2 regions of the Burkholderia sp. NLJ2 genome follow, and region 2 is predicted to be linked to the other one. Evidence: predicted binding sites of a transcription regulator. Region 2 holds the regulator's gene; the other holds the start of a gene.
What was found. Region 2 encodes HrcA, which represses chaperone genes, less so after heat shock. Its sites were predicted from a motif close to TTAGCACTCNNNNNNNNNGAGTGCTAA; they were not measured.

Region 1: R9B84_RS31875 (co-chaperone GroES) is a predicted target of HrcA. The motif match lies at 5,458-5,484, and genes of this name have one in related genera.

Annotation. Positions count from the first base shown of each region.
Region 1 covers NZ_CP137810.1:2,112,152-2,120,008, forward strand. Annotated here, with positions in the region: gene R9B84_RS31850 (zinc-dependent alcohol dehydrogenase family protein) at 1-981, shown strand, start outside; gene R9B84_RS31855 (porin) at 1,026-2,210, opposite strand; gene R9B84_RS31860 (ABC transporter substrate-binding protein) at 2,263-3,045, opposite strand; gene R9B84_RS31865 (M20 aminoacylase family protein) at 3,099-4,289, opposite strand; gene R9B84_RS31870 (LysR substrate-binding domain-containing protein) at 4,405-5,364, shown strand; gene R9B84_RS31875 (co-chaperone GroES) at 5,517-5,807, shown strand; gene groL (chaperonin GroEL) at 5,820-7,460, shown strand; gene R9B84_RS31885 (LysE family translocator) at 7,639-7,857, shown strand, end outside.
Region 2 covers NZ_CP137808.1:788,890-796,746, forward strand. Annotated here, with positions in the region: gene recN (DNA repair protein RecN) at 1-594, opposite strand, end outside; gene R9B84_RS03615 (NAD kinase) at 613-1,515, opposite strand; gene hrcA (heat-inducible transcriptional repressor HrcA) at 1,647-2,669, shown strand; gene hemH (ferrochelatase) at 2,805-3,869, shown strand; gene R9B84_RS03630 (RNA-binding S4 domain-containing protein) at 4,058-4,465, shown strand; gene R9B84_RS03635 (hypothetical protein) at 4,437-4,598, opposite strand; gene grpE (nucleotide exchange factor GrpE) at 4,953-5,498, shown strand; gene R9B84_RS03645 (thioredoxin family protein) at 5,509-5,979, shown strand; gene dnaK (molecular chaperone DnaK) at 6,127-7,857, shown strand, end outside.

The sequences.
Region 1 (7,857 bases), on a different replicon from region 2:
GGGCTCCGGCGCATCGACGCGACACGCCGGCCCGTCGGGCCGACCGACGTCGTCGTGAAGATCCATTCGGCAGGACTGAACTACCGCGACCTGATGTTCGCGCGCGGCGACTATCTCGGCATCGGCAAGGACGCGCTGATTCCTGTCGCCGACGGCGCTGGCGAAGTCGTCGAAACCGGCCGCGACGTCACGCGCTTCAAGCCGGGCGATCGCGTGATCAACACGTACTTCCCGCGCTGGATCGACGGGCCGCCGACGCCGCAGAAAGTCTCGGGTTCGCCCGGCGCGCAATTCGACGGCGTGCTCGCCGAGCACTTCGTGTCAGACGAAGCGGCGCTGGTCGAGATCCCCGCGCATCTCGACTACGACGAAGCGGCGACGCTGTCGTGCGCGGGCATCACCGCATGGAACGCGCTGTTCGCCGACGGCGGTGCGGGGCCGGGCTCGACCGTCGTGCTGCTCGGCACCGGCGGCGTATCGATCGTCGCGCTGCAACTCGCGCATGCAGCGGGGCTGCGCACGATCGTCACGTCGTCGAGCGACGCGAAGCTCGAACGCGCCCGCGCACTCGGTGCGGACGCAACGATCAACTATCGCGCGACGCCCGAGTGGGAACACGAAGTGCTGCGGCTCACCGGCGGCGCGGGCGCGGATCTCGTGCTGGAAGTCGGCGGACACGACACGCTGCCGCGCTCGGTCGCCGCGACGAAGCTGGGCGGCATCGTGTCGGTGATCGGCGGCGTCAGCGGCTTCGGCGGCCCCGAACTCGGGCTGCTGTCGCTGATCGGCGGGATCCGCCGGCTGCACGGAATCATGGTCGGCAGCCGGGCAATGCTCGACGACGTCGTGCGGCTCGTCGATGCGAAGCGGATCAAGCCCGTAGTCGATCGCGTGTTCGGCTTCGACGAAGCGCCGCAAGCGTATGCGTACCTGCAGTCGGGGCAGCATTTCGGCAAGGTCGTGATTCGCGTCGCGTCGTGATGAATGAAGGCGGCGGGCCGCCGCCTTCATTCCGGCGGGTTCCATCAGAACCTGTGCCGAATCCCCGCGTGCACCATCAACTGCTTCGATGTCGACGACAGATCGGCCGCACCCGGGATATAGGCCTGATCGAGCGACGAGCCGGTCGCGTCGCCTGCGATCCGCTGGTACGCGCCCATCAGATAGACATCCGTGCGTTTCGACAGGGTGTAGTCGGCCATCAGCCCGATCGAATGGATCTTCGGCTTCGCGGCGCCCGTCGTCGCGTCGTAGCGCACCGTCGTGTACACGTATTGCGCGCCGACGAACAACGCGGGCGTGAACTGGTACTTGCCGTTCACTTCGACGTTCTGATACTTGATCGACGTCACCGTACCGCCTGCAAGCGGCCCGGACACCGGTTCGATCGTTTCGTCGCCGAACAGGTAGCCGACGTTCGCGGTCGGCCGCGTGACGTTGCTGTTCGTGTACGCGAACCCGACCGTCGCGGGCCCTGCGGTGTAGTTGATGCCCGCCCCGAAGATCCGCAGCCGTGCCGACGCAAAATTCGCATCGGCGCCGACCGACCCGGAACCCGCAATCGCGCCGCCCGACGTCGCGCCGGGCTTGTCCGCATTCAGGAACGCAGCACCGACGAGCAAGCCGCCCTGCTCGTACTGCGCGCCGACGCTCCATACCCGGTTGTTCGCGAAGCCCGTGTCGTTGCTGAAACTGTACGTGCCGCCGAACGAGAAGCCGGAGAAATCCGGACTCGCATACTTCACGGTATTGTTCGTGCGGAACGTGTTGCCGGTGTTGTCGTTGTCGAGCGGGTGCGAGAACGGATAGACACCCCAGCTCCCGTTCGCGGTCGTCGGCGCGAGATAGTCGACGACCGAATCGTATTGCCGGCCGAGCGTCAGCGTGCCGAAGCGCGTGCTGCCGAGCCCGACGTAGACCTGACGCCCGAACATGCGGCCACCCTGCGCAAGCGTGCCGCTGTTCACGTTGAAGCCGCTCTCGATCTGGAACAGCGCGCTGTATCCGCCGCCCAGATCCTCGGTACCCTTCATCCCCCAGCGGCTGCCCTGCGCGAAGCCGCTCGCCATCTGCCACGCGCCATGGCCACCGACGTTGTTCGTATAGTCGATGCCCGCATCGACGAGGCCGTAAAGCGTGACGCTGCCTTGCGCGAATGCGGGCGCTGCGCACAGCGCCGGAATCGCGACAAAAACCGATCTCCAGTTCATCCGTAATCCTTATTTATTTATGGTCGATCGCGCACATTGCGTGCGCTGCCGCTTACTTCGCGCCGTAGATGTCGAAGTCGAAATACTTCCGGTTGATCCGCTGGTACGTGCCATTCGCGAGAATCGTCGCGAGCGCGCGGTTGAACGCGTCGCGCAGGTCGTTGTCCTGCTTGCGCAACCCTAGGCCGTCGCCTTGCCCGAAGTACTTCGCGTCGTCGATCGGCGCGCCGGCGAACATGAAGTCCTTGCCCTGCGGCTTCTTCAGGAAACCGTCGCTGGCCGCGATCGATGCCTGGAACGCCGCGTCGAGCCGCCCCGTCACGAGATCGGCGTACACCTGATCCTGATTCTGGTACGACACGATCTGCACGCCGGCCGGCTGCCAGTTCGCAACCGCATAGTCGGCCTGCGCGGAACCCTGCTCGACGCCCACGCGCTTGCCTTTCAGCAATTCGGCCGTCGGCAGCAGCGGCGAGCCCTTGTGTGCGATCAGCCGGGCAGGCGCGTTCGAGATGCGGTTCGTGAACGCGATCTGCTGCATCCGCTTCGGCGTGATCGTCATCGACGACGCGATCACGTCGAACTTGCGCGCGAGCAGCCCCGGAATCATCCCGTCGAAGCTCGACTCGACCCACACGCAGCGCGCGTGCAGCTCCGCGCACAACGCATTCGTGATGTCGATCCCGAAGCCCGTCAGCGTGCCGTCGGGCAGCTTGTATTCGAGCGGCGGGTAAGTCGGATCGACTGCGAGGCGGATCTCCTTGCCCGCCCAGTCGCCCGCATGCACCGATCCTGCCGCCAGCGCTATCGTGAGCGCCGCCATCCACTGTTTCATTGCCCGTCTCCTTGTGTAAATCATGAATCGTGAACCGAAATCGTGCGGCCGCATCACGCGAGATATCGCTCCGCGAGCGCAGTCCAGTAGCTCGCCCCCGTCGCGAGGCAAGCATCGTTGAAGTCGTAGCCCGGGTTGTGCAGCCCGCAGCCGGACGCGCCGTCGCCGTTGCCGATCGACAGGTAGCTGCCCGGGCACGCGTCGAGCATGAATGCAAAATCCTCGCTCGCCGCGATCGGCCGCAGATGCGGAATCAGCGCCGCATCGCCGCCCCATTCGCGGGCCACGTCGCGCGCGAACGCCGTTTCCGCCGCGTGATTGACGAGCACCGGATAGCCGTAGCGATAGTCGATCTCGGCCGTCGCGCCGTAACTCGCGGCCTGCCCATCCACGATCTCGCGGATGCGTCGCTCCAGCAGCGCGCGCACGTCCGGCGACAGCGCACGCACGCTGAGCTCGAGGTCCGCATGCGGCGGGATCACGTTCGATGCGGTGCCCGCATGGATCGATCCGGCCGTGACGATCGCCAGTTCCTGCGGATTCACGTTGCGCGACACGACCGTCTGCAACGCCATCACGATCGACGCGCACACGACCACCGGATCGATCGTCGTGTGCGGCGCGGCGCCATGCCCGCCGCGCCCGATCACGCGCACGCGCACCTCGTCGGCCGACGCCATCGCCGCGCCGTCGCAGAAGCCGAGCACGCCGGCCGGCAGGCCCGGCACGTTATGCATCGCGAACACGGCATCGCACGGAAATTGCGTGAACAGTCCGTCGTCGATCATCCGCTTCGCGCCGCCGAGCCCTTCTTCGGCCGGCTGGAAAATCAGGTTCAACGTGCCCGCGAAGCGCGCGCGCCCGGCAAGACAGCGGGCCGCCGCAAGCAGCATCGCCGTGTGGCCGTCATGGCCGCACGCGTGCATCACGCCGTCGCGCCGGCTCGCATGCGGCAGCCCGGTCGTCTCGCGGATCGGCAGCGCATCCATGTCCGCGCGCAACCCGAGCCGTTTCCCGGTGCCGCGCGTCAGCGTGCCGACCACGCCCGTGCCGCCGAGCCCGCGCGTCACCCGATAACCCCACGTTGTCAGGCAATCGGCCACGAGATCGCTCGTCGCGTATTCCTCGAAGCCGAGTTCCGGATGCGCATGCAGCCGGCGGCGCAGCGCAATCATCTCCGCCTCGACGGCCGCAATTTCCGGATGAATATGTTTCTGGTCCAACCCCGATTCTCCTGAATGCATTCCGGTTGTCGATCGCCTGGATGACCGATCGTGGCCGAATCGTATGCAGCGAAAAACCCGGCGACCAGCCGCGGTTTCGTTATGATGACAACCTTTCGTTGTCGGGTATCGCACCATGAGCAACATCAAGCTGCATCAGTTGCAGGCGCTCGTCGCGAGCGCGGAGGCCGGCAGCATCCGCGGCGCGGCGCGCACGCTCGGGCTGTCGCAGGCGGCCGTCACGCGCGCGCTGCGCGAACTGGAGGCGAGCGAGCGCCTGCCGCTGCTCGTGCGTGCGCCGGAAGGCATCGGCTTCACCGAATACGGAAAGACGCTGCTCACGCACGCGAAGCTCGTGCTGAAGCAGCTCGAACATGCGCAGAGCGATCTCGAACGCATGCGGGGCCGCGTCGAGGGCCGGCTGAGCATCGGCGTCACGCCGTGGCTCACGATGACGTTCCTCGCGGAAGCCGTGCTGCGTTTTCGCGAGCGGATGCCCGACGTGCGCCTCGAACTCTACGAAGCGCTGATGGCCGTCGCGCAGCCGCTGCTGCGCGACGGCAGCATGGACTTCGCGCTTGGGCACGTGCAGCCGGGCGGCACGCAGGAATTCGCGTTCGAACCGATGCTGCGCTACGAAACCTCGGTGATGGTGCGCGCCGGCCATCCGCGCGAGCGCGCACAATCGATCCACGACTTGCTCGACCACGACTGGGTGCTGAATTTCGCGGCCGACGGCCAAGCCGCGCTCGTCGACTACCTGTTCACGCGCCACGGCGCACGGATCGACGAACGGCGCATCGTGCGGGCGCAGTCGGTCGCGATGTTGCAGACGATGCTCGAGCAGGCCGACATGTGCACGTGGTGCCCGACGATACTTGCGGCCGTGCCGCCGTTCGGCGAACGGATGCGGCCGTTGCAACTGAAGGAGACATTCGAGCCGCGCGACCTCGGCATCGTCACGCGCCGCAGCAGCACGCTGAGCGACGCGGCGCGCTGTTTCATCGACTGCCTGCTGCAAGTGATCCGCAAGCATGCGCGATCCGCGCGCAAGGAGGATCTTGCGCTGTTCAGGACGGTATCGCTGCTGATCTGACTTCCCCCCGCCCGTCTCCCGTCCATAGCGCATCCGCGCGAATGCTTTTCCGAATCCGTTATTGGATCGCGCCGTCGAGCATTTTTATACTCGTCAGCACGCTCTCCCAAAGAGTGCCAGCCAATTTCGACAGAACAGCACAGGACGAAAAGATGAGCCTACGCCCCTTGCACGACCGCGTCATCGTGAAGCGACTCGATCAGGAAACCACCACCGCGTCGGGCATCGTGATCCCCGACAGCGCCGCCGAAAAGCCCGACCAGGGCGAAGTGATCGCCGTCGGCCCCGGCCGCAAGGACACGGACGGCCAGCGCATCGTGCCCGACCTGCAGGTCGGCGAACGCGTGCTGTTCGGCAAGTACGCGGGCCAGGCCGTCAAGGTGGACGGCAATGAATTCCTCGTCCTGCGCGAGGAAGACATCGTCGCGGTCGTCAATCAATAACGGAGCGCAATCATGGCAGCGAAGGAAATCATTTTCAGCGACGTCGCACGTGCGAAGCTGACCGAAGGCGTGAACATTCTCGCGAACGCGGTGAAGGTCACGCTCGGGCCGAAGGGCCGCAACGTCGTGCTCGAACGCAGCTTCGGCGCGCCGGTCGTCACGAAGGACGGCGTGTCGGTCGCGAAGGAAATCGAACTCGCGGACAAGCTGCAGAACATCGGCGCGCAGCTCGTGAAGGAAGTCGCGTCGCGCACCAGCGACGCGGCCGGCGACGGCACGACCACGGCCACCGTGCTCGCACAGGCGATCGTGCGCGAAGGCCAGAAATACGTCGCGGCCGGGCTCAACCCGCTCGACCTGAAGCGCGGTATCGACAAGGCCGTCGCGTCGGCCGTCGACGAGCTGAAGAAGATCAGCAGGCCGACCACCACGAGCAAGGAAATCGCGCAGGTCGCGACGATCTCGGCGAACGGCGAGGAATCGATCGGCCAGCGCATCGCCGAGGCGATCGACCGCGTCGGCAAGGAAGGCGTGATCACCGTCGAGGACGGCAAGTCGCTCGCCGACGAGCTCGACGTTGTCGAGGGGCTGCAGTTCGATCGCGGCTACCTGTCGCCGTACTTCATCAACAATCCCGACAAGCAGATCGCCGAGATCGAGAACCCGTACATCCTGCTGCACGACAAGAAGATCTCGAACATCCGCGACCTGCTGCCGGTGCTCGAACAGGTCGCGAAGTCGGGCCGGCCGCTGCTGATCATCGCGGAGGACGTCGAAGGCGAAGCGCTCGCGACGCTCGTCGTGAACAACATCCGCGGGATCCTGAAGACGGTCGCGGTCAAGGCACCGGGTTTCGGCGATCGCCGCAAGGCACTGCTCGAGGACATCGCGATCCTCACCGGCGGGCAGGTCGTCGCCGAGGAAACGGGCCTGACGCTCGAGAAAGCGACGCTCGCCGAACTCGGCCAGGCGAAGCGGATCGAGGTCGGCAAGGAAAACACGACCGTGATCGACGGCGCAGGCGACGCGAAGAACATCGAAGCGCGCGTGAAGCAGATCCGCGTGCAGATCGACGAAGCGACGTCGGACTACGACCGCGAGAAACTGCAGGAACGCGTCGCGAAGCTTGCGGGCGGCGTTGCGGTGATCAAGGTCGGCGGTGCGACCGAGATCGAGGTGAAGGAGAAGAAGGATCGCGTCGACGACGCGCTGCACGCGACACGCGCGGCCGTCGAGGAAGGCATCGTGCCGGGCGGCGGTGTTGCGCTGATCCGCGTGCGTCAGGCGATCCGCGAACTGAAGGGCGTGAACGCCGACCAGAATGCGGGCATCAAGATCGTGCTGCGCGCGCTCGAGGAACCGCTGCGCCAGATCGTCACGAACGCGGGCGAGGAAGCGAGCGTCGTCGTCGCGAAGGTCGCGGAAGGCTCGGGCAACTTCGGGTACAACGCGCAGACGGGCGAGTACGGCGATCTCGTCGAATCGGGCGTGCTCGATCCAACCAAGGTCACGCGCACGGCGCTGCAGAACGCGGCGTCGGTTGCCGGGCTGCTGCTGACGACCGATGCGACCGTGTTCGAAGCGCCGAAGGATGCAGCACCGGCCGCGGCGCCGGGCGGCCCGGGCGCGGGCGGGCCGGGGTTCGATTTCTGACGATGCGCCGCGCGTGCCGGTTCGCCGGCAAACGCGCGGCTTTGCGGGAACATGCAACGCGTGGCGACGGGAGTCGTCACGCGTTTTTGCTTTGGATCGACGGCATATTGCGGCGCACAGGTCGGTTGCCGCGCTCGGGTAAGATGAAAGCCCGCTCCGCCACGCCGCCCTCCACGCCATGTCGACCACCGTCAACACGCTTCTGCCGCTCGCCGGTGTCCTGCTCCTGAGCGTCGCCAGCCCCGGCCCGAATTTCGTGATCGTCACGTCGACCGCAGTCATGTCGCGCCGCGCCGGCGTGATGACGGGGCTCGGCCTGGCCGCCGCGTCCGGCACCTGGGCCGCAATCGCGATCGCCGGGCTGAGCCTGCTCGTGACCCACGTCGCGTGGGTGCAC
Region 2 (7,857 bases):
GAGCTTGTCGAGCTCGGCGAGCTGCCACGCGAGCTTTTCGCGTTCGAGCTGCAGCTCGCGCTCGTGCGCCTTCGCGGTATCGATCGCCTGCGTCGCATCGCGCCAGACGCGCCACGCGCGCGCGACGTTCGCGGCATCGGCGACGAGCCCCGCGTGCGTGTCGAACAGCTCGCGCTGCGCATCGGGCCGCATCAGCAACTGGTGCGCGTGCTGACCGTGGATGTCGACGAGCATCTCGCCGAGTTCGCGCAGTTGCGCGAGCGTCGCGCTGGTGCCGTTGATGAACGCGCGCGAACGGCCGTTCGCGTCGATCACGCGGCGCAGCATCACGGTGTCCTCCGCGTCGAACGCGTGTTCGTCGAGCCAGCGCGCGACGCGGTCGTGCGGCGTGAATTCGGCGGTGATGTCGGCGCGGCCGCAGCCGGTGCGCACGACGCTCGCGTCGGCACGTTCGCCGAGCGCGAGGGCGAGGGCGTCGATCAGGATTGATTTCCCGGCACCGGTTTCACCGGAAAAGACGGAAAAGCCGCTGTCGAATTCGAGATCGAGCGCGGCCACGATGACGAAGTCGCGGATCGAGAGGTGGCGGAGCATGGTGTCGGCGGAGGGGCGTCAGAACGCCTTGTCGTCTTCGTTCGATGCGTGTTCGTTCCAGTGCAGCTTCTTGCGCAGCGTCGAGAAATAGCTGTAGCCGACCGGGTGCAGGAACGGCACCGTGTGCTTCGAGCGGCGCACCTCGATCGTGTCGTTCAGTTCGAGCGCGGTGAACGACTGCATGTCGAAGTTCACGTTGACGTCGCGCCCGCCGACGATCTGGATCGCGATCTTCGAATCGTCGGGCAGCACGATCGGCCGGTTCGACAGCGCGTGCGGCGCGATCGGCACGAGCACGATGCCCTGGAGCTGCGGATGGAGGATCGGGCCGGCCGACGACAGCGCGTACGCGGTCGAGCCCGTCGGCGTGGCGACGATCAGGCCGTCCGAACGCTGGTTGTACATGTACCGGCCGTCGACCGACGCGCGCAGCTCGACCATCCCGGAGAAGCCGCTGCGGTTCACGACGACGTCGTTGAACGCGAGCGCGTGGTAGATCGGTTCGCCGTCGCGCATGATCCTGGCCTCGAGCAGCGAGCGCTCCTCGCGCTCGAACTTGCCCGCCAGCATCACGGGGACGAGCGCGTGCATGTCGGCCGCCGCGATGTCCGTGATGAAGCCGAGCCGCCCGTGGTTGATCCCGATCAGCGGCGTCCGGTACGGCGCGAGCTGGCGGCCGATGCCGAGCATCGTGCCGTCGCCGCCCAGCACGACCGCCACGTCCGCACGCGCCCCGATTTCGGCCGGCGTGAGCGCCGGATAGCCGGCGATGCCGAATTCGCGCGCGGTATCGCCTTCGAAGACGACCTCGAAGCCCAGCTTCGCCAGGCTGGCAGCCAGCGTGGCGAGCGGCTCGGCGATGCCGGGCGTGTTGCTCCGGCCGACGAGCGCGACAGTGTTGAACTGATTACCGGTTTTCATGCCGGCATTACACCATAGCTCGTTGACGAAAAGAACCGGCTGTGCGACGGCGGGGCCGGATCGGGCCGGCCCGCGCAATGGTGGCCGACGCCACTCGCCGCGGTCGCGCGGTTGCGCTAAAATTTTCCACCATGCTAGATCCTCGCGCACGAACCCTCCTGAAAACCCTGATCGAACGGTATATCGCCGACGGTCAGCCAGTCGGATCGCGCACGTTGTCTCGTTATTCCGGGCTCGAGTTGAGCCCGGCGACGATCCGCAACGTGATGTCCGACCTGGAGGAGCTCGGCCTTGTGTCGAGCCCGCACACGTCGGCCGGCCGCGTGCCGACGCCGCGCGGCTACCGGCTGTTCGTCGATACGATGCTGACGGTCGAGGCGCCGATCGACGCCGAGGCCGTCGCGCGGCAGGTGCAGAACACGCTGCAGGCCGGCGAGCCGCAGCAGCGGGTGGTCGCGGCCGCCGCGAGCGTGCTGTCGAACCTGTCGCAGTTCGCCGGCGTCGTGCTGACGCCGCGGCGCAGCCACGTGTTCAAGCAGATCGAGTTCATGCGCCTGTCGGACAAGCGCATCCTGCTGATCATCGTCACGCCCGAGGGCGACGTGCAGAACCGGATGCTCGCGACGCCGCGCGACTACTCGCCGTCGCAGCTGACCGAGGCGTCCAATTACATCAACGCGCATTTCGCCGGCCTGTCGTTCGACGAGGTGCGCCGCCGCCTGCGCGACGAGATCGACCAGTTGCGCGGCGACATGACCGCACTGATGCATCTGGCGGTGACGGCCAGCACCGAGGTGCCCGACACCGAGGACACCGTGCTGATTTCCGGCGAGCGCAACCTGCTCGAAGTGGCGGATCTTTCCTCCGACATGGCGCGGCTGCGCAAGCTGTTCGACGTGTTCGACCAAAAGACGGGCCTCCTGCAACTGCTCGACGTGTCGAGCCACGCCCAGGGCGTGCAGATCTTCATCGGCGGCGAATCGACGCTCGTGCCGATCGAGGAAATGAGCGTCGTCACCGCGCCTTACGAGGTGAACGGGCAGATCGTCGGCACGCTCGGCGTGATCGGCCCGACCCGCATGGCGTACAACCGCGTGATACCGATCGTCGACATCACCGCGCGCCTGCTGTCGCTCACGCTGAGCCAGCAATAACCTGCGATCGCCAGCCCGATCCCGCCCCGTCATCGTGCCGCGGCGCCGCCTGTGCCGACAGTCGGCCGAACGGCGCGGGGCGGCCCGCTATAATTGAGAGCCGTCCGGTCCCGTGCCCCGAGCACGTACTTGTCCATGCGTTTCGATCTTGAGCCGCCTTCGAGCATCGCGGCTGCCCATCGCATCGGCGTGCTGCTGATCAATCTCGGCACGCCCGACGCCCCCACGCCGCGCGCGGTGCGGCGCTATCTGGCCGAATTCCTGTCGGATCCGCGGGTCGTCGAGATCCCGCAGGCCGTCTGGCAGGTGCTGCTGCGCACGCTGATCCTGCCGCTGCGCGGCCGCGCGTCCGCGAAGAAATATGCGGCCGTCTGGATGCCCGAGGGCTCGCCGCTGCGCGTGCACACCGAGCGCCAGACCGACGGCGTGCGGCACCTGCTCGTGTCGAACGGCTATCACGTGCTCGTCGACTACGCGATGCGCTATGGCAGCCCGAACATTGCGCAGGCGCTCGCGCAGTTCAAGCGCTCGGGCGTCGAGCGCGTGCTGCTGATGCCGATGTATCCGCAATACTCGGCGTCGACCACGGCCACCGCGTTCGATGCCGCATTCGCCGCGCTCGCGCGCATGCGCAACCAGCCGGAGGTGCGCACGGTGCGGCACTACGCCGACCATCCGGCCTATATCCACGCGCTTGCCGAGCAGGTGCGCCAGTACTGGGCGCAGCACGGCCGGCCCGACTTCGCGGCCGGCGACAAGCTCGTGCTGAGTTTTCACGGCGTGCCGAAGCGCACGCTCGACCTCGGCGATCCCTATCACGACCAGTGCCAGCAGACGGGCGCGCTGCTGATGGCCGTGCTCGGGCTGTCGACGACAGAATGCCGCGTCACCTTTCAGTCGCGCTTCGGCAAGGCCGAATGGCTGCAGCCGTACACCGCGCCGACGCTGCGCGAGTTCGGCGAGGCCGGCGTGCGGCGGGCCGACGTGTTCTGTCCCGGTTTCACGGCCGATTGCCTGGAGACGATCGAGGAGATCGGCATGGAAGTGCGCGACGAATTCCTCGCCGGCGGCGGCAAGGCATTCCACCGCATTCCATGCCTGAACGGCGCGCCCGCGTGGCTCGGCGCGATCGGCGAGATCGTCGCCGAGAACCTGCAGGGCTGGCCCGTCAGGGCCGCGCAGCCCGAAACGGTGAACTGACATGGAACGACTCCCGCGCTCACTTCATTCGCTGCGCCCCGAGGAGGCGGTCGGCCTCGTTGCGGCGGCCCGGCGGAGGCTGACATGAAACGACCCCCACGCTTACTTCGTTCGCTTGGGGGGACGCAGTCCCCCCATCTCCCGATGGCTTCTCCCTATGCGTGTGGAGCGGCCCGGCGGAGGCTGACATGAACTACAAGATTTCCACGGAACCGGGCGCGAAGCTGCGCATCGACAAATGGCTGTGGGCGGCCCGGTTCTTCAAGACGCGCTCGCTCGCGACTGATGCGGTCGACAAGGGGCACGTGAAGATCGGCGGTGCGGCGATCAAGCCGGCGAAGGAGGTGCGCGTCGGCGACGAGGTCGAGATTGCGATCGACGGCATCGTCTGGCACATTGCCGTGCTGGGCGTGTGCGACGTGCGCGGGCCTGCGAGCGTCGCGCAGACGCTTTACGCGGAAACGGAAGCGGGGCGGGCCGCGCGGCTCGCCGAACTGGAGCGGCGCCGCACGTATCGCGAGCCGGCGTCTGAACTGCACGGCCGGCCGACGAAGCGCGACCGGCGCATCATCGACAGATTTTCTGGTGGGAGCTGAACATCTGGTCGAATGTCGCCCGCGCGCTTCCGTATTCGGTCGTGCGGTCGGTGACGGCTCCCGACAGGCAGATGGTGGTGGTGCCGGCAATGAGTACCAGCGCGACCACCGATATCGCAAAGGTCAGTTTCACGGTACTCCCCTCGAGAAGACGGGTGAAAATGGCGCCAGGTGGATGTAAGGCGACGGTCAGCTAGGGTAAACACGCTTTTCCGACGCTTGAGTGGAGTGTAGTGCAGCCGCGCTGTGCCGAGCTAGTACTTGCCGGGTAAGCGTTGTTACAGGCCGTTTCGCCCCGTCTGGCGAACGCTGCGGGGCATGCACCGGCGAGACGCGCGGTTGTTTCGCGGCATTGGCGAATGCCGGCGAATAACCCTCTTGAAATCGCAGTTTTCGCCCTTATTTGCACCAACAATGTGCGGTGCCGCCGGGTATTCGGTCCGGCGGTTGCCGATTTGGCTTCAACCTCTAATCGACTTTCAGCGACATGGAAAACACGCAAGAGAACCCGGCTACCCAATCGGCCGAAGACATCGGCAGCGAGAAGCAGACGGCGCAAGGCGCTGCGCCCGCCGCCGAAGCCGCCGACGCGGCGCTCGCGGAGGCTCAAGCCAAGGTCGCCGAGCTGCAGGAGAGCTTCCTGCGGGCGAAGGCCGAGACCGAGAACGTGCGCCGCCGCGCGCAGGATGACGTCTCGAAGGCGCACAAGTTTGCGATCGAGAGCTTCGCGGAGCACCTGCTGCCCGTGCTGGACAGCCTGGAAGCGGCGGTCAGCGACACGTCCGGCGACATCGCCAAGGTCCGCGAAGGCGTCGAACTGACGTTGCGCCAACTGACGAGCGCGCTCGAGAAGGGCCGCGTCGTCGCGATCAACCCGGTCGGCGAGAAGTTCGATCCGCACCAGCACCAGGCAATTTCGATGGTGCCGGCCGAGCAGGAGCCGAACACCGTCGTCGCGGTGCTGCAAAAGGGCTATACGATCGCCGACCGCGTGCTGCGTCCGGCGCTCGTCACCGTCGCGCAGCCGAAGTAAGGCTGCCGCGATGGTTCCCGCCGGCGTCGATCCGGCCGCGTTCGACGCGTTCGACATGCAGGCGCTCGCCGCCGACACGTTCGATGCGGGGATCGAAGGCGCGGGCGACGCGCTCGCGGTGGTGTTCTTCTGGGGCGTCGACTGCTTCAACTGCGAGATCGCGAAGAAGGCGATGCTCGCCCAGCCCGACGCGATCCGCGCGCTGGACCTGAAGTGGTTCCATTGCAACGTGTACGAACACCATCAGCTCGGGCGCCGCTTCGGGCTGCACGGCGTGCCGACGTGGTTCTTCTTCCACCGCGGCAAGCGCCTCGGCCGCGCGACGGGCTGGCATGGTCTCGCGCAGTTCCAGGCGGCCGTTTCGGCGGCCCGCGCGAAGATCGCGGCGGCGAGCCATGAACCGGCGGCCAGCGATCCGGCGGCCGGCGATCCGGCGGCCGGCGATCCGGCGACCGGCGATCCGGTAGCCGGCGGCGATTGAAAAAATTTAATATCCGCATCGCCTGTCGGGTCTTGAAAACGGACCGGACGGACGCATTTCGGGAACAGAGTTGAATTCTGGCGCGCGAAACCGCCCAAAAAAGCGGGGTTTCGCGCAGCAAACAGGCATTTCTGGAGATTAGGAAAAATGGGAAAGATCATCGGTATTGACCTCGGCACCACGAACTCGTGCGTCGCCATCATGGAAGGCAACCAGGTCAAGGTCATCGAGAACTCGGAAGGCACGCGCACCACGCCGTCGATCATCGCCTACATGGACGACAACGAAGTGCTCGTCGGCGCGCCGGCCAAGCGTCAGTCGGTGACCAACCCGAAGAACACGCTGTTCGCGGTGAAGCGCCTGATCGGCCGCCGCTTCGAAGAGAAGGAAGTCCAGAAGGACATCGGCCTGATGCCGTACACCATCGTCAAGGCCGACAACGGCGATGCATGGGTCGAGGCACATGGCGAAAAGCTCGCGCCGCCGCAGGTGTCGGCGGAAGTGCTGCGCAAGATGAAGAAGACGGCCGAAGACTACCTCGGCGAGCCGGTCACGGAAGCCGTGATCACGGTGCCGGCGTACTTCAATGACAGCCAGCGCCAGGCAACCAAGGACGCCGGCCGCATCGCGGGCCTCGAAGTCAAGCGGATCATCAACGAGCCGACGGCAGCCGCGCTCGCGTTCGGTCTCGACAAGGCCGAGAAGGGCGACCGCAAGATCGCCGTGTATGACCTCGGCGGCGGCACGTTCGACGTGTCGATCATCGAGATCGCGGACGTCGACGGCGAAATGCAGTTCGAAGTGCTGTCGACCAATGGCGACACGTTCCTCGGCGGCGAAGACTTCGACCAGCGCATCATCGATTACATCATCGGCGAGTTCAAGAAGGAGCAGGGCGTCGACCTGTCGAAGGACGTGCTCGCGCTGCAGCGCCTGAAGGAAGCCGCCGAAAAGGCGAAGATCGAGCTGTCGTCGAGCCAGCAGACCGAAATCAACCTGCCGTACATCACGGCGGACGCATCGGGCCCGAAGCACTTGAACCTGAAGATCACCCGCGCGAAGCTGGAAGCGCTGGTGGAAGACCTCGTCGAGCGCACGATCGAACCGTGCCGCATCGCGATCAAGGACGCAGGCGTCAAGGTGTCGGACATCGACGACGTGATCCTGGTCGGCGGCCAGACCCGCATGCCGAAGGTCCTCGAGAAGGTGAAGGAGTTCTTCGGCAAGGATCCGCGCCGTGACGTGAACCCGGACGAAGCCGTCGCGGTTGGCGCGGCGATCCAGGGCCAGGTCCTGTCGGGCGACCGCAAGGACGTGCTGCTGCTCGACGTGACCCCGCTGTCGCTCGGCATCGAGACGCTCGGCGGCGTGATGACGAAGATGATCAGCAAGAACACGACGATCCCGACGAAGCACGCGCAGGTGTATTCGACGGCGGACGACAACCAGGGCGCCGTGACGATCAAGGTGTTCCAGGGCGAACGCGAAATGGCGGCCGGCAACAAGCTGCTCGGCGAGTTCAACCTCGAAGGCATCCCGCCGGCACCGCGCGGCGTGCCGCAGATCGAAGTGAGCTTCGACATCGACGCGAACGGCATCCTGCACGTCGGCGCGAAGGACAAGGCGACCGGCAAGGAAAACAGGATCACGATCAAGGCCAACTCGGGTCTGTCCGAGGCTGAAATCGACCAGATGATCAAGGACGCGGAAGCGAACGCAGCGGAAGACCACAAGCTGCGCGAGCTGGCCGATTCGCGCAACCAGGGCGACGCGCTGGTCCACAGCACGAAGAAGGCGCTCGCCGAGTACGGCGACAAGCTGGACGCGGGCGAGAAGGAAGCGATCGAAACGTCGCTGAAGTCGCTCGAGGAAGCGCTG